2 regions of the Rhizobium sp. 01L419 genome follow, and region 1 is predicted to be linked to the other one. Evidence: predicted binding sites of a transcription regulator. Region 1 holds the regulator's gene; the other holds the start of a gene.
What was found. Region 1 encodes HrcA, which represses chaperone genes, less so after heat shock. Its sites were predicted from a motif close to GTTAGCACTCNCNNNNNGNGAGTGCTAAC; they were not measured.
Positions count from the first base shown of each region.

Region 2: groES (co-chaperone GroES) is a predicted target of HrcA. The motif match lies at 6,165-6,193, and genes of this name have one in related genera.

Region 1 covers NZ_JBFTSM010000003.1:268,197-279,759, reverse strand. The annotation lists gene AC1DUP_RS08360 (saccharopine dehydrogenase family protein) at 1-423, shown strand, start outside; gene gcvA (transcriptional regulator GcvA) at 420-1,304, opposite strand; gene AC1DUP_RS08350 (DMT family transporter) at 1,447-2,367, shown strand; gene hemW (radical SAM family heme chaperone HemW) at 2,374-3,570, opposite strand; gene rdgB (RdgB/HAM1 family non-canonical purine NTP pyrophosphatase) at 3,586-4,230, opposite strand; gene AC1DUP_RS08335 (VOC family protein) at 4,240-4,656, opposite strand; gene rph (ribonuclease PH) at 4,730-5,446, opposite strand; gene hrcA (heat-inducible transcriptional repressor HrcA) at 5,624-6,712, shown strand; gene grpE (nucleotide exchange factor GrpE) at 6,824-7,459, shown strand; gene AC1DUP_RS08315 (nucleoside hydrolase) at 7,534-8,478, opposite strand; gene AC1DUP_RS08310 (Hsp20 family protein) at 8,761-9,186, shown strand; gene AC1DUP_RS08305 (BQ00720 family protein) at 9,234-9,491, shown strand; gene trmB (tRNA (guanine(46)-N(7))-methyltransferase TrmB) at 9,850-10,551, opposite strand; gene metK (methionine adenosyltransferase) at 10,548-11,563, opposite strand, start outside.
Region 2 covers NZ_JBFTSM010000025.1:55,411-66,973, reverse strand. The annotation lists gene AC1DUP_RS33280 (ATP phosphoribosyltransferase regulatory subunit) at 1-746, shown strand, start outside; gene hisG (ATP phosphoribosyltransferase) at 743-1,438, shown strand; gene AC1DUP_RS33270 (DoxX family protein) at 1,567-2,016, opposite strand; gene AC1DUP_RS33265 (glutathione binding-like protein) at 2,221-2,931, shown strand; gene AC1DUP_RS33260 (hypothetical protein) at 2,998-3,444, opposite strand; gene groL (chaperonin GroEL) at 4,118-5,755, opposite strand; gene groES (co-chaperone GroES) at 5,812-6,108, opposite strand; gene AC1DUP_RS33245 (TIGR01459 family HAD-type hydrolase) at 6,519-7,367, shown strand; gene AC1DUP_RS33240 (bifunctional riboflavin kinase/FAD synthetase) at 7,382-8,365, shown strand; gene AC1DUP_RS33235 (MFS transporter) at 8,426-9,640, opposite strand; gene AC1DUP_RS33230 (hypothetical protein) at 9,701-9,997, opposite strand; gene ileS (isoleucine--tRNA ligase) at 10,066-11,563, shown strand, end outside.

The DNA.
Region 1 (11,563 bases):
AAGGTCGACAATCTCGACTACAAGACGATGCGTTATCCTGGCCACATGGAGCTGATGAATTTCTTCTTCCACGAGCTTCTGATGCGCGACAGGCGCCAGCTTGCCGGCGAGATCCTGACCAATGCAAAGCCGCCGGTCGATGACGACGTCGTCTACGTGCATGTCGCGGCCGAAGGCACAGTCAATGGCGGCCTGCGCCGCAAGGAGTTCGTGCGCGCCTATTATCCGATCGAGATTGCCGGCGCACGGCGCACGGCGATCGCCTGGACGACGTCGGCTTCTGTGGTTGCCGTCATCGAGATGGTCCGCGACGGCCTGCTGCCGGCCAGCGGCTTCCTGCATCAGGAGCATATTCCGCTGGACATGTTCCTGAAGACGCCGACGGGCAGCCTGTTCAAGACAGGCGCGACTCATCGGAACTAGCTGTGAGCTTCTGAAAGCAGCCAGCGCCGGAAGGCAGCGACCGCCGGTCGTTCCAGCGCTGTGCCTGGATAGACCAGATGGTAGGCAAGCCTGCTTGCGAGCCCCAGCGGAAACGGCGCCACGAGCAGGCCTTCGGCAAGTTCCCTCCCAATGAAGGAGCGTCGCATCAGCGCCACGCCGAAACCCGATTTCATCGCCTCGAAGGCGCCGTTGCCGTCACTGAAGATCGGGCCGCGGGAGGCATCCACCCTGGTGGCGCCCGCTGCCGCCAGCCAGAGCTGCCAGTCGCGGCGGTAGACGTCGTGGATGAGCTGATAACCAGCAAGCTGATCCGGGGAAGGGTGAGCGCCGAGGGCCGCCGCAATCGCCGGCGTGCAGACCGGCACCAGTTCATCATCCACCAGACGCTCGCTGATCAGCCCCTCGTAGCCGCCAAGTCCGTGGCGGATGGCGAGATCGATCCCGTCACGTTCGAAATCGAACATGCGATGGGAGGCACTGATGCGCACATCGATATCAGGATGCATGTCCTCGAACCGCTGAAGCCGTGGCAACAGCCAGTGCGTCGCAAAACCGGCCGTACAGGTAAGCGCCAGTGAATTGCCGCGCCGCCGCGCCGTCAGCGATGCCGTTGCCTCGCGCACGAGTTGGAAGGCTGTGCGCAGCGTCGCGAAGTAATCGCGGCCCTCGGTCGTCAGCAGAATCTGCCGCGTACGCCGCTCGAAAAGCGACACGCCAAGCGAGGCCTCGAGATCGCGAATCTGCAAGCTGACAGCGCCCGGCGTGACATGCAGCTCGTGCGCTGCCTGCGTCATGCTGAGATGGCGCGCCGCTGCCTCGAAGGCGCGCAAGGCCGAGAGCGAAGGCAAGGGATCAACCATGATTTAGCTCAGCTCAATTATACGAGGAGAAATGCTCGTTTGCCGGACACGTAGAGATACTAATAAAAACAAATGTCTCTGGCAAATCTGCGTCGGTTTGCTCGAGAGAACGATTTAGCAAAGCTCGATGAAGGAGATTATCATGGCTGTACAGAGAACCATGGGAACCGGTGAATGGGCCATGCTGATCGTCTTGTCGCTTCTCTGGGGCGGCTCCTTCTTCTTCAACGGCATTCTGGTGAAGGCGCTGCCGCCTTTCACGATCGTGACCGCGCGCGTGCTACTTGCCGCCATCGCGCTCAATCTGATCGTGCGGGCGATGGGACATACCATGCCGCGCGACAGGCAGAGCTGGATCGCTTTCTTCGGCATGGGACTCTTGAATAATATGATCCCCTTCTGCCTGATCGTCTGGGGCCAGACGCATATTGCGAGCGGCCTTGCCTCGATCCTCAACGCCACGACGCCGCTTTTCGCCGTGGTCGTCGCCCACGTGCTGACGGCAGACGAGAAGCTGACGGCAAACCGTCTCTTCGGCGTGATTGTTGGTTTTGCCGGCGTAGCCTATATGATCGGCTTCGATGTCTTGAGGGATCTCGGTTCGAACGTGCTCGCCCAGCTCGCGGTCCTCGGTGCGGCCTTCTCCTACTCCCTGGCAGGCATCTGGGGCCGGCGATTCCGCCGGATGGGCCTGGCGCCTTTGATCCCAGCCGCCGGACAGGTGACGGCTTCGACTGTGCTCATGCTGCCGATCGCCCTGATTGCCGACCAACCCTGGACGCTCGCCATCCCCTCTGCCGAGACCTGGCTGGCGCTGCTCGGCCTCGCGATACTCTCCACGGCTGTGGCCTATGTTCTGTTCTTCCGAATCCTGGCCACGGCTGGAGCCACCAACCTGATGCTGGTAACCTTCTTGATCCCCGTCAGTGCGATCCTGCTAGGGGCGCTAGCGCTCGGCGAGCAGTTGCAGCTCAAGCATCTGATCGGCATGGCGCTGATCGCCGTCGGCCTTGCGGCGATCGATGGAAGGCTCGTCAACTTGGGGAAGAGGCGCACTGCCTGATGTGATTCAGCAGGCGAGGTCCGCGACGACGGAATCGAGGATCAGCATGCCTGACGGAGTGCAGCGCAGCCGCGAATTGCCGATCCGTTCGATGAAGCGGTGTTCCAGTAAAAACTCTTCGCGTTTCGGATCGAGATCGCGGCCGGAAAGCTGCTGCCAGCGAGCGAGATCGACGCCTTCTTTCAGGCGCAGGCCCATCAATAGCAGTTCGTCGGACTGTTCCTCGAAGCCGAGGCGCTCCTCGTCGACGATGCCGTGCCCGTCGCGCTCGACGAGGTCCAGCCAAGCCTCAGGTTTGCGTTCCGTAGCGGTTGCGATCTTTTCTGCGCCGCGCGTCAGGCGCCCATGCGCGCCAGGGCCGATGCCGGCATAATCACCGTAGCGCCAATAGGTGAGGTTATGTCGGCTCTCCGCGCCGGGCCGGGCGTGGTTGGACACCTCATAGGCAGGCAGTCCTTCACGCTCGGTGATTTCCTGCGTGGCCTCATAGAGTTCAGCGGACTGGTCCCCATCAGGCACGATCAGCTTTCCGGCCTTGTGCAGGCTATAGAAGGGCGTGCCTTCCTCGATGGTCAGCTGATAGAGCGAGAGATGATCGACCGCATAGGAGATCGCTTCCTTCAGTTCGCGCTCCCATTCTTCCACCGTCTGGTTCGGCCTGGCATAGATCAGGTCGAAGGACATGCGCGGGAAGATATCGCGCGCCAGCTTGATCGCCTTCAGCGCATCGGCGACGTCGTGCAGCCGCCCGAGGAATTTCAGGTCACGGTCGTTGAGCGCCTGCACGCCGAGCGACACACGGTTGACGCCGGCAGCGCGATAGCCGCGGAAGCGTTCGGCCTCGACGCTTGAAGGATTGGCCTCCATCGTGATCTCGATGCCATCAGGCACATGCCAGTATCGCGAAATGCCGTTAAGGATCGCATCGACCGTTTCCGGCTTCATCAGCGAGGGCGTGCCGCCGCCGAGGAAGATGCTGGTCACCGTCTTCGGCCCGCTCATCTGGCGGGCAGTGGCGATCTCCTTCAGGAAAGCGGCGACATAGCGCTCCTGATCGACCGGCTGATGCCGGACATGGCTGTTGAAATCGCAATAGGGACACTTCGCCGCGCAGAAAGGCCAATGCACATAGACCCCGAAACCGGGCTCGCCGGTATCGGGCAGAAGCTTTGCGTCGGGCATCAGCGCAGGCGACTCGATCATGTTCAAAGCTTGGCCCTATGCTTCCAGGCAGGTTTCGACAAAGAGCTTGAAGGCGCGGGCGCGATGCGACAGAGCCTGCGGTTTGCCGATACTCCAGCCATGCTTTTCTTCCGCGCTCATCTCGCCGAACGTCACATCATAACCTTCCGGCTGGAAAACCGGATCATAGCCGAAACCCTGCATTCCGCGCGGCGGCCAGGCGACGGTGCCTTCCACTTCGCCGCGGAAAAGCTCGGTATGGCCATCCGGCCAGGCAAGGCAGAGCACGCTGACGAAACGCGCGGTGCGCTGTTCGGGCTTCTTGGCGCCTGCCTTTTCCAGTGCCTTCTCGACCTTTTCCATCGCCATGCCAAAATCGCGGGTGCCGTTACCGGTCTCCGCCCAGTCGGCCGTGTAGACGCCGGGATCACCGCCGAGGGCATCGACGACGAGGCCGGAATCATCTGAAAGTGCCGGCAGGCCGGACGCTTCAGCCGAGGCGAGTGCCTTGATCGTGGCATTTTCCTCGAAGGTCGTCCCGGTTTCCTTGGGTTCGATGAAATTGAGCTCGGCAGCCGATTTGGCAGTAAAGCCGAGCGGCCCGATCAGATCTTGAATCTCTCGGATCTTGCCCTGGTTATGGCTGGCGACGACAATGGTCTTGGTTTCGAGCTTACGCATAAAATATCCTTATTCCATGCCCCAGATTTTCGCTTCCGCGCATTCCAGGCTATTGCCATCAGGATCGCGAAAATAAATGGATCGGCCACCCTGCGGCCAGTGAACCTCTGATTCAATACCGATACCGGCTGCCTGCAGCTTCCTGGCCATCTGATCGAGATAATCTCCCGAAACCCTGAAGCAGGCATGGCCCTTTCCGGTCGTGCCATGCGGCGGAACCTGCAGACTGTCAGGTGCCGGCGGCTTCATCGTTTCCTTCGGGTTAAAGATCAGCAGCACGCCCGGTCCACACCGGAAGAACACATGGCGGTTGCCCGACCGTGCGATCTTCTCGAGACCCAGCACATTCCCGTAGAAGGCTTCAGCCGCATCGAGATCTGCGGCATAAAGCGCGGTTTCAAGAATGCCTTCGATCGGGTGGGCCATTACCGCCTCTTGGTCCGCCTTGTCCCCGAAACGGGGACAAGGAAAATTCATTGATAGGCCCGAACGGATGCTCTCAGGCGATTGCCTGCTTCTGCAGGTCCACCAGTTCGGCGATACCGGCCTTGGCAAGGCCCATCAGCGAAGAAAATTCTTCCTCGGTGAAAGGCGTGCCTTCCGCCGTGCCCTGGATCTCGACGATGCCGCCGGCGCCCGTCATGACGAAATTGGCATCGGTTTCGGCGGAAGAATCTTCGAGATAGTCGAGGTCGATGACCGGCTGGCTGGCGAAGATGCCGCAGGAGATCGCCGCGACATGATCCTTCAGGACGCGGTCGGCCTTGATCATGTTGCGGGTTTCCATCCAGCGCAGGCAGTCGTAAAGCGCAATCCAGGCCCCGGTGATGGAGGCCGTACGCGTGCCGCCATCCGCCTGGATAACGTCGCAGTCGAGCGTAATCTGGCGCTCGCCGAGCGCGGTCAGATCGACCACAGCGCGCAGCGAACGGCCGATGAGGCGTTGGATCTCCTGCGTGCGGCCACCCTGCTTGCCGGTAGCGGCTTCGCGCTTCATACGCTCGCCTGTCGCGCGCGGCAACATGCCGTATTCGGCGGTAACCCAGCCCTTGCCGCTATTGCGCAGCCATGGCGGTGTCTTGTCTTCAAGGCTTGCCGTGCAGAGCACATGCGTATCGCCGAATTTCACCAGGCAGGAGCCTTCGGCATGCTTGGAAAAATTGCGCTCGAAGGAGACCTTGCGCATCTGGTCTGTTTTTCTGCCTGAAGGCCGCATTCTCTTCTCCTGAAACATGATGCCGAAAAGCGTGAGCGGTTCCCGGCAATGCCATGCCTGCATCTGTATTGTCGCCCGCTTCTACGATTGGCTGCGTGCATTTGCAAATTCCCTTTTGCCACGGGGGTAAGTTTGGCTATATTTCCCGGATATCATTCAGTACGGGTGCGAAAGTTCATGAGCTACAGGTCGACATCGGTTTCGGATGCCGTGGCCGCGCTGGATGAACGATCCAAGGAAATCTTCCGACGTATCGTCGAAGGTTATCTGGAGCACGGCGAACCGTTGGGTTCCCGCAATCTGTCACGTCTTCTGCCCATGTCACTGTCGCCAGCCTCTGTGCGCAATGTCATGAGCGACCTGGAAGAACTGGGGCTCATCTATTCGCCGCATGTGAGTGCCGGCCGCCTGCCCACGCAGGTGGGGCTGCGCTTCTTTGTCGATGCCTTCATGCAGGTCGGCGATCTCTCTGTGGAGGAGCGCGCCAGTATCGACCGCCAGGTGCGGGCCGGAAACCGCGACAATCCCGTGGAATCGATGATGAACGAGGCAAGTCGCATGCTCTCGGGCATTTCGCGCGGCGCCGGCCTCGTCATCACGTCCAAGAGCGATTCGGTGCTGAAGCATGTCGAGTTCATCCGCCTGGAGCCTACCAAGGCTCTGGCCGTGCTTGTCGGTGATCACGATCAGGTGGAAAACCGAATCATCGAGCTGCCCGCCGGCGTTACCTCTTCGCAGCTCACCGAAGCCGCAAATTTCCTCAACGCGCACATGACCGGGCAAACGCTGCCGGAATTGCGCCTGCAATTGAGCCGACTGAAAGATGAAGTTCGCCACGAGCTCGATGCGCTGTCGCGGGATCTCGTGGAGCGTGGCATTGCCGTATGGGCCGGCAACTCGGACGAGACAAAGCCAGCGCAACTCATCATCCGCGGCCGCGCAAACCTGCTGGAAGGCGTGGGCGGGGCGGAAGACCTCGACCGTCTGCGCCTGCTCTTTGACGACCTGGAGAAGAAGGACAGCTTGATCGAGCTCCTGAACCTTGCTGAAAGCGGACCCGGCGTGCGCATCTTCATCGGTTCGGAGAACAAGCTCTTCTCGCTTTCCGGCTCCTCCCTGATCGTTGCCCCCTATCGCGATGACGACGACCGCATTGTCGGAGCGGTGGGCGTGATTGGCCCGACGCGGCTTAATTATTCCCGCATCGTGCCGATGGTGGACTATACGGCCCAGCTCGTGTCGCGCCTTTCGCGCGGATCTCTCTGATCCCTCACGCGAAACCGGCTGAATTTCAGCTTCTTCGTCACGCAGACTTGATTTTTTCCGGCCAAACATCGATATCGGGCGCATCTGAGAATATATGAACCGGAGACCGTCATGACTGATGAAACGACGCAAAACGGACCTGACGCAGCTGCGGCAGAAGCCGCAGCCGACGCTGCCGCAAACGTCGAGAATGAAGCCGTGAAGGAAGCAGCTGCAAGCGAACCAGATCCGCTTGAGCTTCTGAAGGCCGAGAATGCCGAACTGCGCGACCGCTATTTGCGGCTCGCTGCTGAAATGGACAATCTGCGCCGCCGCACGGAGCGCGAGGTCAAGGATGCCAAGTCCTATTCTGTCGCAGGCTTCGCTCGCGACATGCTGGCCGTATCGGACAACCTGCGCCGCGCGCTCGACGCCATTCCTGCCGAAGTGAAGGAAACGGCTGATGCCGGCCTGACCACGCTGATTGAAGGTGTGGATATGACCGAGCGTTCAATGCTCTCGGCTCTCGAGCGCCACGGCGTTCGCAAGCTGGAGCCGGTTGGCCAGAAGTTCGACCCGAACTTCCATCAGGCGATGTTCGAAGTGCCGAATACCGAAGTGCCGAACAATACGGTCGTGCAGGTGGTGCAGGCCGGTTTCTCCATCGGCGAACGCGTGCTGCGCCCGGCCATGGTCGGCGTTGCCAAGGGTGGTCCGAAACTCGTCGAAGCCGAGGCCAACTCGGTGCTGGACGAGAAGGACGCCTAAGACAATAAGGACCCCTGACAATTAAGAAAAGGCCGCGCTGGCGGCCTTTTCTGTTCCTGTCTAACCTTGGTGGATCATATCCGCGCGAAGCGCTCGATCAGCAGATCGAAGAATCCGTCGGCATCCACGTGGCGCATGACCTTCGCATTGCGCTTGCGGTCGGTCACATGCCACCAGTCGACGACCGTCATGCCGACTGTCAGCTCCGACGTCACCTCGATCTCGACATTGCAGTCCCGGCCCTTGAAGAGTTCGGGTTTCAGCAGGTAGGCCACCGTCGTCGGGTCGTGCAGCGGGCCGCCGTCCGAGCCGTATTTTTCGATGTCGAAGCGCTCGAAGAATTCCAGCATCTCCACCATCGCCTTGGCCGGCGCGGTGCCGATCTCGGCCATCCGCTTCACCCGGTCCTTGCGGGTCAGAAGCTGGTGCGTGACGTCGAGCGGCATCATGACGACAGGCACGCCCGAGCGAAACACAATGTCGGCCGCTTCCGGATCGACGTAGATGTTGAATTCCGCAGCCGGCGTGATATTGCCGCCTTCAAAGAAACCGCCACCCATCATCACAAGCTCGCGGATACGCGGAATGATGTCGGGCGCCTTCCGGAAAGCCATGCCGATATTGGTCAGCGGTCCGAGCGTACAGAGCGTGACGGTGCCTTCCGGCTCGCGTCGCAGCGTTTCGATAATGAAGTCGACGGAATGCTGTGCCTGCAGCGGCATCGTAGGCTCGGGAAGGGTCGGGCCATCGAGGCCGGTCTTGCCATGCACATGCTCGGCGGTGACCAGCTTGCGGGCGATCGGCCGGTCGGCGCCGGCAAAGACCTTGATGTCAGTCCGCTCGCAAAGCTCGCAGATGATGCGTGCGTTGCGGCTCGTCAAAGACAGCGGCACATTGCCGGCGACGGTGGTGATGCCCAGCACGTCAAGCTCTTGCCTGCTGCCGAACGCCAGCATGATCGCGGCGGCATCGTCCTGGCCGGGGTCGGTGTCGATAATGATCTTTCTCGGTTCTGCCATCCGAATCGTTCCATCCTCTGGTGCGCGTCGCTCTGGCATGCACCTTCTCATTGTCTTCATGCTCCCGTAACAAATCAGCACATCGCGCCGGGGCATGTTTTGATGCGGGGCGTTGCGTCCTTTGTCAAGGAAGCGGTCTTGTGAGGCTTCGCCTTAAAATGGGGGAGGCCTGGTTGGGTGGCCATCGCGCCTTGCAGCGGGCAACCGTCGTTCCCATATTAGCGGTACCCGGATGCTGCTTGTGAGGTCCGGAGAGGTCGCTTGCATCAAGGACTTTGGAACATGAGTCGCATTACCCCTTTCGCCAGCCCGCTGCTTCTGGGCTTCGATGCCATGGAAAAGACGCTTGAGCGGATTTCCAAGGCAAGCGACGGATATCCACCCTATAACATAGAACGCATCGCCGCAGGTTACGACGCGCCTGAACGGCTCCGCATCACGCTTGCCGTTGCCGGTTTCAGCGAAGAAGACCTCGATGTTTCCACTGAGGAAAACCAGCTTCTGATCCGTGGCCGCCAGGTCGATCAGGGCGAGCGCGATTATCTCTATCGCGGCATTGCGGCCAGGCAGTTCCAGCGCACCTTCGTTCTCGCCGATGGCATGCAGGTTCTAAGCGCAAGCCTCAAGAACGGTCTGCTGTCGGTTGATCTAATTCGCCCGGAACCGGCCCGCATGGTCAAGAAAATTAACATTTCGGTTTCACAGTAGCACAACGGTTTGCTGAACCGTTGGTCCCTTCTCCCGGAGGAACAGGAATGTTGATGAAAGAAGCCACGTCGCGTTTGACCAAGTCCGAACTTGCCGGCATCGGCAATGGCGAGGTCGCCTATATCCGCAAAATACGCAACGAAGAGGTTGCAAGGTGCTTCCCTGAGGCGCCGGATATCGATCCAAGCGTTGATCTCTGGGCATTGTTCGGCGCCGATGGTACGCCGATCCTGCTGACGGATAACCGCTCCAGCACCTTCTTCAAGGCTGCCGAAGACGAGCTGAAGACGGTCAGCCTGCATTGATCACGACCGGCCTGCCGCAGGGCTGGCCGTCAGAATGCATGTGTGAATAAGGGCAATGGGCGATGCAAGGGCCACATGTGGGTCCCTTGCCCATGCGTATAGCCGCCTTCCAGCGTTTTCCCGTTTTCGACAACGCTGAGACTGCGGCCGATGCGATATCGAGCGATTTGCTCTGAGCCGATGCGCGTGGCGTCGATCTTGCTCTCTTTCCGAATCCTCCAGGGACATACGACCAGCAGCGCTTGGTTGAGAGCCGTGCGGTATCGCTCGGCAGTCCGGCATTCTTTCGATCCTCGAAAACCTTCCGGCGACAAGGGCAACCGCCGTCATCGGCTGTTCCGAACGCTGTGGCGATCGGTCAGACGCGCTTGAACGTGAGATAGGCCGAGGAGCGGCCTTCGCGGCGCGCCTTGGCTTCATAGCGGGTGCTCGGCCAGCCTTCATAGGGCGTCAGCCAGTCGGCGGCATTTTCCGCCATCCATTCAAAGCCGCCATGGTCGCGGCATTTCAACAGAGTCCAGTTCACATAGGTGTCGATATCCGAGGCGAAGCAGAAGAGCCCGCCTGGCTTCAGCACGCGGTGGAAACGGTCGAGATTGGTTTTCGAGACGAAGCGCCGCTTCCAGTGCTTCCGCTTCGGCCAGGGATCCGGATAGAGCAGGTCGATCTGATCGAGGCAATGATCGGGAAGCCAGTCGAGGAGCTGCGTAGCGTCGTCATTGTAGACGCGCACGTTGCGCGCACCCGTTTCGTCGACGCGCGCCAGCAGCTTCTGCATGGAGTTCACAAAAGGCTCGACGCCGATAAAGCCCGTTGGCGGTGTTTCCAGCGCGCGATGAATGAGATGTTCTCCGCCACCGAAGCCGATCTCCAGCCGCATTCTTTCGACCGGATCAGGGAAGAGATTCTTCGGCGGCTCCGGGGGAGCCGCCGAAAGGTCGATGAGGAATGCCGGGAGCAGGGTGGTGAGCCTTTCGGCCTGCTGTTCGCGCAGCGCCTTCCCCTTGCGGCGACCGAAGAAGGCTTCGGTCGCGCGGCCCCGGCGTTCCATGTCCGTCATGCAGCAGCCTTGGTCTTGACGGCGTCCTTGAGGCCCTTCACGAGATCCGTGCGCTCCCAGGAGAACGAGCCGTCCCGGCCGGCCTTGCGCCCGAAATGGCCGTAGGCCGAGGTCTTGGCATAGATCGGCTTGTTCAGGTCGAGGTGACGGCGAATGCCCGACGGCGACAGGTCCATGTTCTCGCGGATCGCAGCTTCGACCTGGTCCTCGGAAACACCCTTGCCGGTGCCGTGTAGGTCGACATAGATCGACAGAGGCTGGGCAACGCCGATAGCGTAGGAGAGCTGGATCGTGCAGCGGTCGGCAAGGCCGGCGGCTACGACGTTCTTGGCGAGGTAGCGGGCAGCATAGGCAGCCGAACGGTCGACCTTGGTCGTGTCCTTGCCGGAGAATGCGCCGCCGCCATGCGGAGCAGCGCCGCCATAGGTGTCGACGATGATCTTGCGGCCGGTCAGGCCGGCGTCACCATCCGGGCCGCCGATGACGAATTTGCCGGTGGGGTTGATGTACCACTTGCAATCGTCAGCGATCTTCAGGTCGCCAAGGGCTTCGCGGATATAGGGTTCGACGACGCTGCGAACCTTCTTCGAATCCCAGCTGTCGTCGAGATGCTGGGTGGAAAGAACGATCGAGGTGGCTTCCGCAGGCTTGCCGTCGACGTAGCGTACGGTGACCTGGCTCTTGGCGTCGGGGCCGAGCTTTGCGACTTCGCCTTCGCCCTTCTTGCGGGCGGTAGCGAGCAGCTGAAGGATCTTGTGGGAATAGTAGATCGGCGCCGGCATGAGGTCTGGGGTTTCCTTGCAGGCGTAGCCGAACATGATGCCCTGGTCGCCGGCACCTTCGTCGCCCTGCTGGTCGGCGGCGCTGTCCACGCCCTGCGCGATGTCGGCAGACTGCGAGTGGAGCAGCACGTCGATCTTGGCCTTCTTCCAGTGGAAGCCGTCCTGCTCGTAACCGATGTCCTTGATGGCGCGGCGGGCCGCAGCCTTGAACTTCGACGGATTGATGACGT
Region 2 (11,563 bases), on a different contig from region 1:
TCGGCATACTCTCGCGCCTGCTGCCCGGCCGGGATCTCTCTGTGACGATAGGCGATCAGGCCGTGTTCGAGGCGGTCGTGCAGGCGCTCGGCCTGCCACTCGGCTGGCAGAAGCGGCTGATCCACGCCTTCGGCAATATGATGCAACTGGAGGCTCTGCTGGCGAGTCTCGTCAGCCCGCAATTTGTCACCGGCCTTGATGACCAAGTTGCTCATTTGGTCGGCCTGGAGGACGAGGCGGCGCTGATTTCCCATATCGACGAGACGATGCAGGCGACCGGTTATTCCACCAATGCCAGCCGCTCGCCGCAGGAGATTGCCCGCCGGCTGAAGGAAAAGCTGGTTCTTTCTGAAACTCGGCTCGATGATGCAGCCTTCCACTTGCTGGAGCAGTTCCTGTCGCTCAACGTACCGCTCGTCAATGCATCGGCAGCGCTTTCGCATTTTGCCGATGCCGCAGGGCTGAAACTCGGCAATGCGCTGGCGCGCTTCGATGGCCGTGTGGCGGCACTCTCCAATGCCGGCGTCGATCTTTCGCTGATCGAATATCGCGCCGCTTTCGGCCGCCCGCTCGACTATTACACCGGCCTCGTCTTCGAGGTCATGGCTGAAGGTTCCACGGCGGTTTTAGCCGGTGGTGGCCGCTTCGACAGGCTGTTGACCTTCCTCGGCGCTAAGGACCGCATTCCCGCCGTCGGCTTCTCCCTCTGGCTCGACCGTATCGAAACCGAAAGGGCCGCAGCATGACGATCACCATTGCGCTTCCCTCCAAGGGCCGCATGAAGGATGACGCCTCTGATATCTTCGAGCGCGCCGGCCTGAAAATCTATGCCGTCGGCAACGACCGCTCCTATCGCGGCCGCGTCGAAGGCTGGGACGATGTGGAAATTGCTTTCCTGTCTGCTTCTGAAATCTCCCGTGAGCTCGGCAACGGCTCGATCGATTTCGGCGTTACCGGCGAAGATCTCGTGCGCGAGGGGCTGGCCGAGGCGGACAAGCGGGTCGAATTCTGCGCCCGGCTAGGCTTTGGCCATGCCGATGTCGTTGTTGCCGTGCCCGAAATCTGGCTGGATGTGGATACCATGGCCGACCTCGTTGATGTCGCCGCCGATTTCCGCGCCCGCCACGGTCGCCGCCTGGCGATTGCCACGAAATACTGGCGCCTGACACAGCAGTTCTTCTCCAGCCAGCATGGTATCCAACTCTATCGCATCGTCGAGAGCCTGGGCGCCACGGAAGGCGCTCCGGCTTCCGGCTCGGCCGATATCATCGTCGATATCACATCGACCGGTTCGACGTTGCGTGCCAATCACCTCAAGGTGCTGTCCGATGGCGTCATCCTGCGCTCGGAAGCCTGCCTGGTGCGCGCCCGTAAGGATGCACATGCCGATACACCGACGGTAGCAGCGATCGCCGAAGCCGTCCGCTCGGTTCTCTGATTTCTAGAGCTTGTCGCGCAAAACTGTGCAGCGGTTTGCGATAACGATATGCGCGAGGCAAAGACCTGAAAACGGAAAACCCGCCGTCATTCGACGGCGGGTTTTGCATGTCTAGGAGGATATCGAATTTAGCGGGCAGCGGCTGCCTGCAGGCCGCGACGGGCATCGAGCGAATAAGCGCCTGCGCCATTGGTGGCGAGCATGATGTAGGCGCCGGCGAGCGTAACGTTCTTCAGGAAGTTCACGAAATTCAGGCCGTTGATCCAGCCGTTCGCAGCAGCCGGGAAATCAGGAACGTTGACGGTCGGCAGGTGGAAGACGATGCCGGTAAACACGCAGAAGGCAGCAATCAGCCAGCCCGTGTAGCGGACCTGATAGCCGATGAGCACGGAAATGCCCATGACGAGTTCGAAGAGGCCTGCGAGATAGGTCAGCGCGGTGGAAGCCGGAAGGCCGGCGCCGGCGATCATGCCTGCAGTGCCGGCAGGATCGGTTACCTTGCCGAAGCCGGCAAAGATGAACATGAAGGACAAAAGAATGCGGGCGAGAAGGATGAGGACGTTGTTCGTATTCGACATGGACGTTTCTCCGTTGAATGGCTCTTGAGGTCTTGATGCCCCGGCACCGTGTTGGGACCTCGGATGCCCTGTATTTCGCCTTTTTCTAGCGTCAGGGAAAGATAAACAGTAGCGGACAGTTTGTTCACTAATACGAAACGATCGAGCGGCTTGCCTTGTATGGCGACCCTCTTCTATGGTCGCCTCCTCACTATGGAGAACTTGATGGCAGATCTTTCCGCATTTCCGATCACCAGCCGCTGGCCGGCCGAAAACCCTGACATTATCCAGCTTTACTCTCTTCAGACGCCGAACGGCGTGAAGATTTCCGTGGCGCTGGAGGAGCTCGGTCTGCCCTATGAGCCCCATTATGTTTCCTTCGCGACCACCGATCAGAAGACGGCGGAATTCGTCTCGCTGAACCCGAACGGCCGCATCCCTTCAATCATCGATCCCAACGGCCCCGGGGGAAAGCCGATCGGCCTTTTCGAATCCGGTGCCATCCTGCTCTATCTGGCAGAGAAGACCGGCAAGCTCATCCCGGCCGATGCTGCGGGCCGCTATGAAACCATCCAGTGGGTCTTTTTCCAGATGGCTGGTATCGGCCCGATGTTCGGCCAGTTTGGCCATTTCTACAAATTCGCAGCCGATAAGGTCGCCAACAATTCCTATCCGGTGGAGCGTTATCGCGATGAAGCCAAGCGCCTGCTGGGCGTTCTGGAAAGCCGGTTGCAGGGCCGTCAGTGGATCATGGGCGACGAGTACACTATCGCCGATATCACCACCTTCCCGTGGATCCGCGGCGCCGACATCTTCTATGGCGGTCGCGAGGTGCTGGAATATGCGAAATTCCCCGCCGTCATGGACTGGCTGCAGCGCTGCATCGCCCGGCCGGCAAGCGAGAAGGGGCTCAATATCCCGGTCAAGCCAGCTTGATTTTTGGATTGAAACAGAAAAGGCCGGTCGCAGGACCGGCCTTTTTCTTGAGGGCTTGCACCCAGATTACTGCCTGCTGGTGATCTGGCTGGCGCCTTCCAGCTTGAAGCGCGGGAAGACGAAGACGCCGACCATGCTGCCGCTGTATTTTTCTTCCAGCCCATTGGATTCGCCCATGCAGAAGAGCGGCTGGCGGAAGCCGTTCGGCATGATGATGGTTGTCGAAAAACAGAAGGATGAGGAAAGCGTCGCCGCCTGTTCGAAGAGCTGCAGAACGTGGTTGCGGTCCTTGGCGTCGTAGCAGCGCACCAGGCTCAACAGGCCGGATTCCTGCATCGAGAGGCCGTGCAGCATCGCGCTCCAATCTCCGAGCCTGATCACACCAGTCGAAAAGTCTGCGATCCAGCTTTCGGAGACGGAAAGTTGCGCCAGCATTTCGTGATTATGGTTGGTGTAATCCAGCGAGCCCGGCATCAAGGGTGCGGCAGCATTGGCTTTGGCGATTTTAAACAAGGCGTTCCCCAGTTCGGGTGCAGCTGGACAGCCGCACACTCGGCAAACACAAAGAGACAGGATCACTTGGCGCCAGACCTCATGTCTGTGCCTGCCACCTTACCGAACCTATCCGGCAGCGCCTCGGAGGGTCGCCGCCCGACTATGTCCTGCAAGATTTACTTTCATATGTTAGCGGAGACCTTCGAAGCCCGAATGTTCACGCATGGCCGTTGGCGCGGTCCGGTCTCGTCTGCGGCGAGATTTGCTCCGGGCGAACGTCAATTGCAGCGCGGATTTATAGGAGCTTCTGCGCAAACGGCAACGCCTTTTTCCGGGGCGTTAGGCTGACGTTATGATCAGGATTTTGAGCGGATTTGCGCGTTATCCGATTAGTCGGGTGACGAAAAGTCTCATTTATTCGTTGTGGAAACGGTTCCACGCATACCATAGCATGCAATTCTCATAATTTAGGCTGCTGGGAGACAGAATTTCCCGGGCCGAAAAAATACGTGGCCCGCAAGTTTCGCGAAAGCCTCGCACGAAAACCGGGCTTTCCGAACGGTTGATTGAACGTTTAAGCATACTGTAAAATAAAATATTTTCGAATCGCCTGAATAAAGAAAAGGGCGGCCCGAAAACCGCCCTTCCTGTTCCGGAGACCGGAATGGATGTCAGTGACGGCTTTCGCCTATCACATCATGTCCATACCGCCCATACCACCCATGCCACCAGGCATTGCCGGAGCGTCCTTCTTCGGCAGCTCGGCGATCATGGCTTCCGTGGTGATCAGCAGCGAGGCAACCGAAGCTGCGTTCTGCAGAGCCGTACGGACAACCTTGAGCGGGTCGACGATACCCATGGCGATCATGTCGCCATATTCAGACGTCTGGGCGTTGTAGCCGTAGTTGTCTTCGTTCTTGTCGAGAACCTTGCCGACAACGATCGAAGCTTCGTCACCAGCGTTTTCTGCGATCTGGCGAACCAGAGACTGCAGAGCGCGGCGAACGATGTTGACGCCGGCTTCCTGATCCTGGTTTTCACCCTTGACAGTGATCTTCGTGGAAGAGCGCAGGAGAGCGATACCGCCGCCCGGGACGATGCCTTCCTGAACAGCAGCGCGCGTCGCGTTGAGAGCGTCGTCGATGCGGTCCTTCTTTTCCTTCACTTCGATTTCCGTCGAACCGCCGACGCGGATAACGGCAACGCCGCCAGCGAGCTTGGCAAGACGTTCCTGCAGCTTTTCGCGGTCGTAGTCGGAGGTGGTTTCTTCGATCTGAGCCTTGATCTGGGCAACACGGCCTTCGATGTCGGACTTGGCGCCAGCGCCGTCGACGATCGTGGTGTTTTCCTTGGAGATCGAAACCTTCTTGGTGCGGCCGAGCATGTCGAGGGTGACAGACTCAAGCTTGATGCCGAGGTCTTCGGAGATGACAGTGCCGCCCGTCAGGATAGCGATGTCTTCCAGCATGGCCTTGCGGCGGTCGCCGAAGCCCGGAGCCTTGACAGCAGCGATCTTCAGGCCGCCGCGCAGCTTGTTGACGACGAGCGTAGCAAGAGCTTCGCCTTCGACGTCTTCAGCGATGATGAGGAGCGGCTTGCCGGTCTGAACGACAGCTTCGAGAACCGGGAGCATGGACTGCAGGTTCGAAAGCTTCTTTTCGTGCAGGAGGATGAAGGCGTCTTCGAGGTCAGCAACCATCTTTTCCGGGTTGGTGACGAAGTACGGGCTCAGGTAGCCGCGGTCGAACTGCATGCCTTCGACGACTTCGAGCTCGGTTTCGGCGGTCTTGGCTTCTTCGACGGTGATGACGCCTTCGTTGCCGACCTTCTGCATGGCTTCAGCAATGTCGAGACCGACCTGCTTGTCGCCGTTTGCGGAGATCGTGCCGACCTGGGCAACTTCTTCAGACGTGGAGATCTTCTTGGCCTTGGCCTGGAGATCCTTGACGACTTCAGCAACAGCGAGGTCGATGCCGCGCTTCAGGTCCATCGGGTTCATGCCGGCTGCTACAGCCTTGTTGCCTTCGCGAACGATGGCCTGTGCAAGAACCGTGGCGGTCGTCGTGCCGTCGCCGGCAACGTCGTTGGTCTTCGAAGCAACTTCGCGGACCATCTGGGCGCCCATGTTTTCGAACTTGTCTTCGAGTTCGATTTCCTTGGCGACCGAAACACCGTCCTTGGTGATGCGCGGAGCGCCGAAGGACTTGTCGATAACGACGTTACGGCCCTTCGGACCAAGCGTGACCTTCACTGCGTCAGCGAGGATATCGACGCCGCGCAGCATCTTTTCGCGCGCGCCGCGGCCGAATTTTACTTCTTTAGCTGCCATTTTGAGAACTCCTGAAAAGGGGTGTCAGCGATTACAGGTGAAAGACATCCGGCTGATTAGCCGATGATGCCCATGATGTCGGCTTCCTTCATGATGAGAAGGTCTTCGCCGTCGATCTTGACTTCGGTGCCCGACCACTTGCCGAACAGAATGCGGTCGCCGGCCTTGACGTCCAGCGGAACGACCTTGCCGGATTCGTCACGAGCGCCGGAGCCGACAGCGACGATTTCGCCTTCCTGCGGCTTTTCCTTGGCGGTGTCCGGGATGATGATGCCACCCTTGGTCTTGGCTTCGGATTCAACGCGGCGAACGACGACGCGATCGTGAAGCGGGCGGAAATTGGTGCTTGCCATTGTCTAATCCCTCGATCAAATGACATTCGCGGACCGGGGTGGCCCACAATGGAGATGTTAGCACTCAACTCCTGTGAGTGCTAGCGCCGTGCATTTAGGGATGGCTCCAGAAGGAGTCAAGAAGAGCCCTCACGGATTTTTGTGCCGGAATTGTGGAGATGGCGGGATTTGTCCGACGTCGTTACCGAGCCGCGGCAGGTCCATCTTTCTCACAGCCCTAGTCGGGATGGCGCGCGCTTGGTCCGGCAGTGCTCGCCATCCTCCGTCACGCTGTTCCGCTCCAAGGTTAGATGGTGAAGAGCCTTGGCTTCTGTGGCTCGCGGCGTTCTTCGCTTGACGTAGAAATGCCTTGCCATCGAAGCCCGCCTTTGCAATGTCACCGGTGACCGAAAGCGAAGCAGGAAAGCGGAATGGCAAAGCGGATTGCGAACTTCTCCGAGATCACCGATCGATACGATGTGGTGCTCTGTGATGTCTGGGGCGTCGTCCATAACGGCGTCGATCCGTTTCCGAAGGCGGGCGAGGCGCTGGAGGCAGCCCGTGCGGCCGGCCTGACCGTCGTTCTCATCACTAATTCGCCGCGCGTCTCCTGGCAGGTCGTCGAGCAGCTGCGCCAGATCGGCGTGCCCGACAGCGCCTATGACCGCATCGTCACCTCGGGCGATGTCACGCGTACGCTGATTGCCGAAGGTCCGCGCAAGGTCTTCCTGCTCGGCCCCGAGCGCGACAGCCCGCTCCTTGAAGGCCTCGATATCGAGCGCGCCGCTGCCGGCGAAGCCACCTCCGTTGTCTGTACCGGCTTTTTCGACGACGAGACGCAGACGCCCGAGGACTACACGGACATGCTGCTGGACTTCAAAGCCCGCAACGTGCCGATGATCTGCGCCAATCCCGATCTCGTCGTCGAGCGCGGTCACCGCATCATTCCCTGCGCCGGTGCCATGGCCGCCTATTATGAACAACTCGGCGGTTCCACCCGCATTGCCGGAAAACCGCACCGGCCGATCTATGAGGCGACGCTTGTCGCAGCCCGCGAGGTCCGCGGCGATTTCCCCATCGATCGCGTTCTGGCGATCGGCGACGGCATGCCGACGGATGTTCGCGGCGCCTTGAATTATGGGCTCGACCTTCTCTACATCAGCGGTGGTATCCACGCGAAGGAATATACGTTGAACGGCGAAACCGACGAGGCGATCCTCAACGCCTATCTCCAACGGGAAAAAGCCGCACCCAAGTGGTGGATGCCGCGCCTCGCATAAGAGAAAACAAGCCGATGACCGTTTTCCACCGCAATGAAACCCGCGATCCGCTGCCCGAGCATCTGAAGGGCGGTGTCATCGCCATCGGCAATTTCGATGGCGTTCATCGCGGCCATCAATCGGTGCTGAACCGGGCACTCGATATTGCCAGCGCGCGCGGGGTGCCGGCTCTCGTGCTGACCTTCGAGCCGCATCCGCGCACTGTCTTCAAGCCGGATGCGCCGGTCTTCCGGCTGACACCCGCGCCACTCAAGGCGCGCATCCTGGAAGAGCTTGGCTTCAACGCGGTCATCGAATATCCTTTCGATTACGAATTTTCCCAGCGTTCCGCGGAAGAGTTCATCCATTCCATTCTGAAGGACTGGCTCGGCGCGTCCGAGGTGGTGACCGGCTTCGATTTCCATTTCGGCCGCGGCCGCGAGGGTGGGCCTGCCTTTCTGATGGACGCCGGCAACAGATATGGCTTCGGCGTCACTCTGATCGATGCATTTCGCGACGAGAATACCGACGTCGTCTCCTCGAGTCATATTCGTGCGCTGCTGAAGGAAGGCGATGTCTCCTCGGTCGCCGCCATGCTCGGCTATCGCTATACCGTGCAGTCGAAGGTCATTGACGGCGAGAAGCTCGGCCGTCAGCTTGGCTTTCCGACCGCCAACATGCGGCTGCCGCCAGAGGCGGAGCTTGCAGCAGGCATCTATGCCGTCCGCTTCCGCCTCGAAAACGGCAAGCTCCATGATGCGGTGGCGAGCTATGGCCGCCGCCCGACGGTGACGGAAAACGGCGCGCCGCTGCTCGAAACCTATCTCTTCGATTTCAGCGGCGATCTCTACGGCCAGACCTGTTCGGTCTCCTTCTTCGGCCATCTGCGTCCCGAACTGAAGTTCGACGGGCTTGATCCGCTCGTCGCGCAGATCAAGCGCGACGAGGAGGAGGCGAGGGCGCTTCTGTCAGGCGTCCGGCCGCTCGGCGAGCTGGATCGGAAGCTCTGTTTCGACTGAGCAATTCCAGCAAGTGCATAGCGGTTTTGCGTCCGGAATTGCGTAATAACAAGGTCATGCTCAGGCCGTGCCGAGCGCTGGCTGCGCCTTCTGGCGCGGGAGTGGTGGAAAGGCGAGTGCAATGCTTGCCGCACCGAGCCCGACCAACGCCGAGCCGATGAAGAGCCACGAATAGTTGGCATAGCTATCGTAGATCCAGCCGCCGATCAGCGGTCCGAAGGCCATACCGATGCTGGATAGCATCGTCGCCGCCCCGAACACCGTGCCGATGATGCGCGGGCCGAAATATTCACGTGCAAGCACCGCATAAAGCGGCATCACCCCGCCATAGGCGCTGCCGAAGATCACCGCGAGTGCATAGAACTCCCCGAGCTTGCTGACGGCAAGATAGGTGGCAAGGGCTGCCGCTTGCACCAGCAAGCCCGCGATGATGACCGGCTTCACGCCGATCCGGTCCGCCAGCGTGCCGTAGACCAGGCGACCGCCGAGACCGGCCAGGCCCTCGACGCTGTAGATGCTGACGGCAGCCATCGGAGCTACGCCACAGAGCGTCGCGTAGCTCACCATATGGAAGATCGGCCCGGAATGGGCAGCACAGCAGGCAAAGAAGGTAAGCCCGAGAACGATGAACTGCGGCGAGCGGAAAACCTCCCACAGATTTGGTGTTCCGCCATCGGTTGAGACGATGGCCTCATGCGTATCCTGGGGCGGTGAGGGCCGGCGGCGCACAAGCAGGGCCGCGGGGATCATCAGGATGAGCGCACCGATGCCGATGATCATCATCGCCGGTCGCCATTCATAGGCGGTAATGAGCCAGCGTGCGAAGGGCGAAATCGTCATCGGTGCAACACCCATGCCCGCTGAAACCAGCGATACGGCAAGGCCGCGGTTCTCGTCGAACCACTCCGTGGTCGCTGCGATCATCGGCGCGAAGAAGGCGCTGGCCGAGAGGCCGACAAGCACGCCATAGGTCAACTGGAACTGTAAGAGCGTTTCCGCCCGGCTGGCGAGAACCAGTGCCAGCCCGAGAATGACGGAGCCGATCAGCACGACAGGGCGCGGCCCGTAGCGATCGCTCGCTGCACCCCAGAAGAAGCCGCCGATACCCATGACGATGAAATTCAGCGTCATGGCGCTGGCAATGCCGGCATGCGACCAGCCGGTGGCATCGGCGATCGGCTGCTGGAAGATGGCGAGAGAAAACATGGCGCCGAGCGCCACGCATGTCATCAGTGCGCCGGCCGCGACGATAACCCAACGATAGGAACTGCTCATATCCTCATCACTCCTTGCGGGCGGGTTTGATCGGGATGATGAATTTTCGCTGCCCGTGAGTCAAAGACGTTCGGACAAAGGGGAATTCGACAGGGGTTTTGGATTTTTTGCATTGGGAGTAGCAAAACCGTAGCCATGGATGCCTACCGTTCGTTTTTTGATGCGGAAGGCATTCGGGTTGCGGCTTTTCACGAGGTTGCGGGTCCGAAATCCCTCTTCCTTTTCCGCTGAAAAGCGCTTATGAACCGGCCCGATGAGTAAATTCCGGCTGGCGCATTCGATACGAATTATCGGCCCGGTCTTCCGCGCGCGCTGAGCGGCCGGAAGGTCCGGGTTTTCGGCGCTTGGATTGAGCAAGCGCTTTCCGTCACCACAGATTTCATATCCGCGAGCCCTTGTCGGGCCGCCAGAAGCGATTGTTACACATGACCGAAACAGCCGAAAAGATCGATTACTCGAAGACCCTCTATCTGCCCGAGACGGATTTCCCCATGCGCGCCGGCCTGCCGCAGAAGGAGCCGGAACTCGTTGCCCGCTGGCAGCAGATGGATCTCTACAAGAAACTGCGTGCCTCGGCCGCCGGCCGCGAAAAATTCGTCCTGCACGACGGCCCGCCCTATGCCAACGGCAACATCCATATCGGCCACGCGCTGAACAAGATCCTCAAGGACGTCATCACCCGCTCCTTCCAGATGCGCGGCTACGACTCCAATTATGTTCCCGGCTGGGACTGCCACGGCCTGCCGATCGAATGGAAGATCGAGGAAGAGAACTATCGCGCCAAGGGCAAGGCCAAGCCTGACCTGACCGAGCCCTCGGCGATGATCGAATTCCGCCGCGAATGCCGCGCCTATGCCGAAAAATGGATCGCCATCCAGGGTGCCGAATTCCAGCGTCTCGGCATAACAGGCGATTTCGAAAACCCGTACCTGACGATGAATTTCCATGCGGAAAGCCGCATCGCCGGCGAGCTGCTGAAGATTGCCAAAAGCGGCCAGCTTTATCGCGGCTCCAAGCCGATCATGTGGTCGGTCGTCGAGCGCACTGCGCTCGCGGAAGCCGAAGTCGAATACCACGACTACGAGAGCGACACGATCTGGGTGAAGTTCCCGGTCGCGGAAGGCCCTGCTGGTGTCAAGGATGCCTTCGTCGTCATCTGGACCACCACGCCCTGGACGATCCCCGGCAACCGGGCAATCGCCTATTCCTCGCGTGTTGCTTACGGCCTTTACGAAGTGACGGCTGCCGAGAACGATTTTGGCCCGCGTCCGGGCGAGAAGCTGATCTTTGCCGACAAGCTCGCTGAAGAATCCTTCGCCAAGGCAAAGCTGCAATACAAGCGGCACGCCGACGTCTCGGTCGAAGATCTCGCCGGCATCGCCTGCGCGCATCCGCTGAAGGGTCTCGGAGGCGGCTATGAATTCGTCGTGCCTTTGCTCGATGGCGACCATGTCACCGATGACGCCGGTACCGGTTTCGTCCACACCGCGCCGAGCCATGGCCGTGAGGACTTTGACGCCTGGATGTCGGCTGCCCGCTCGCTCGAGGCACGTGGCATCGACACCAAGATCCCGTTCCCGGTGGACGACGGCGGTTTCTACACCGCCGATGCTCCCGGCTTCGAAGGCGCGCGCGTCATCGACGATAACGGCAAGAAGGGCGATGCCAACGACCGTGTCATCAAGGCGCTGATCGAGCGGAGCGCGCTTTTCGCCCGCGGGCGCCTGAAGCACCAGTATCCACATTCCTGGCGCTCCAAGAAGCCGGTGATCTTCCGCAATACGCCGCAGTGGTTCGTCTATATGGACAAGACGCTGGCGGACGGCACGACGCTACGCACCCGCGCGCTGAAGGCGATCGACGATACCCGCTTTGTACCCGCTGCCGGCCAGAACCGCCTGCGCGCCATGATCGAGCAGCGCC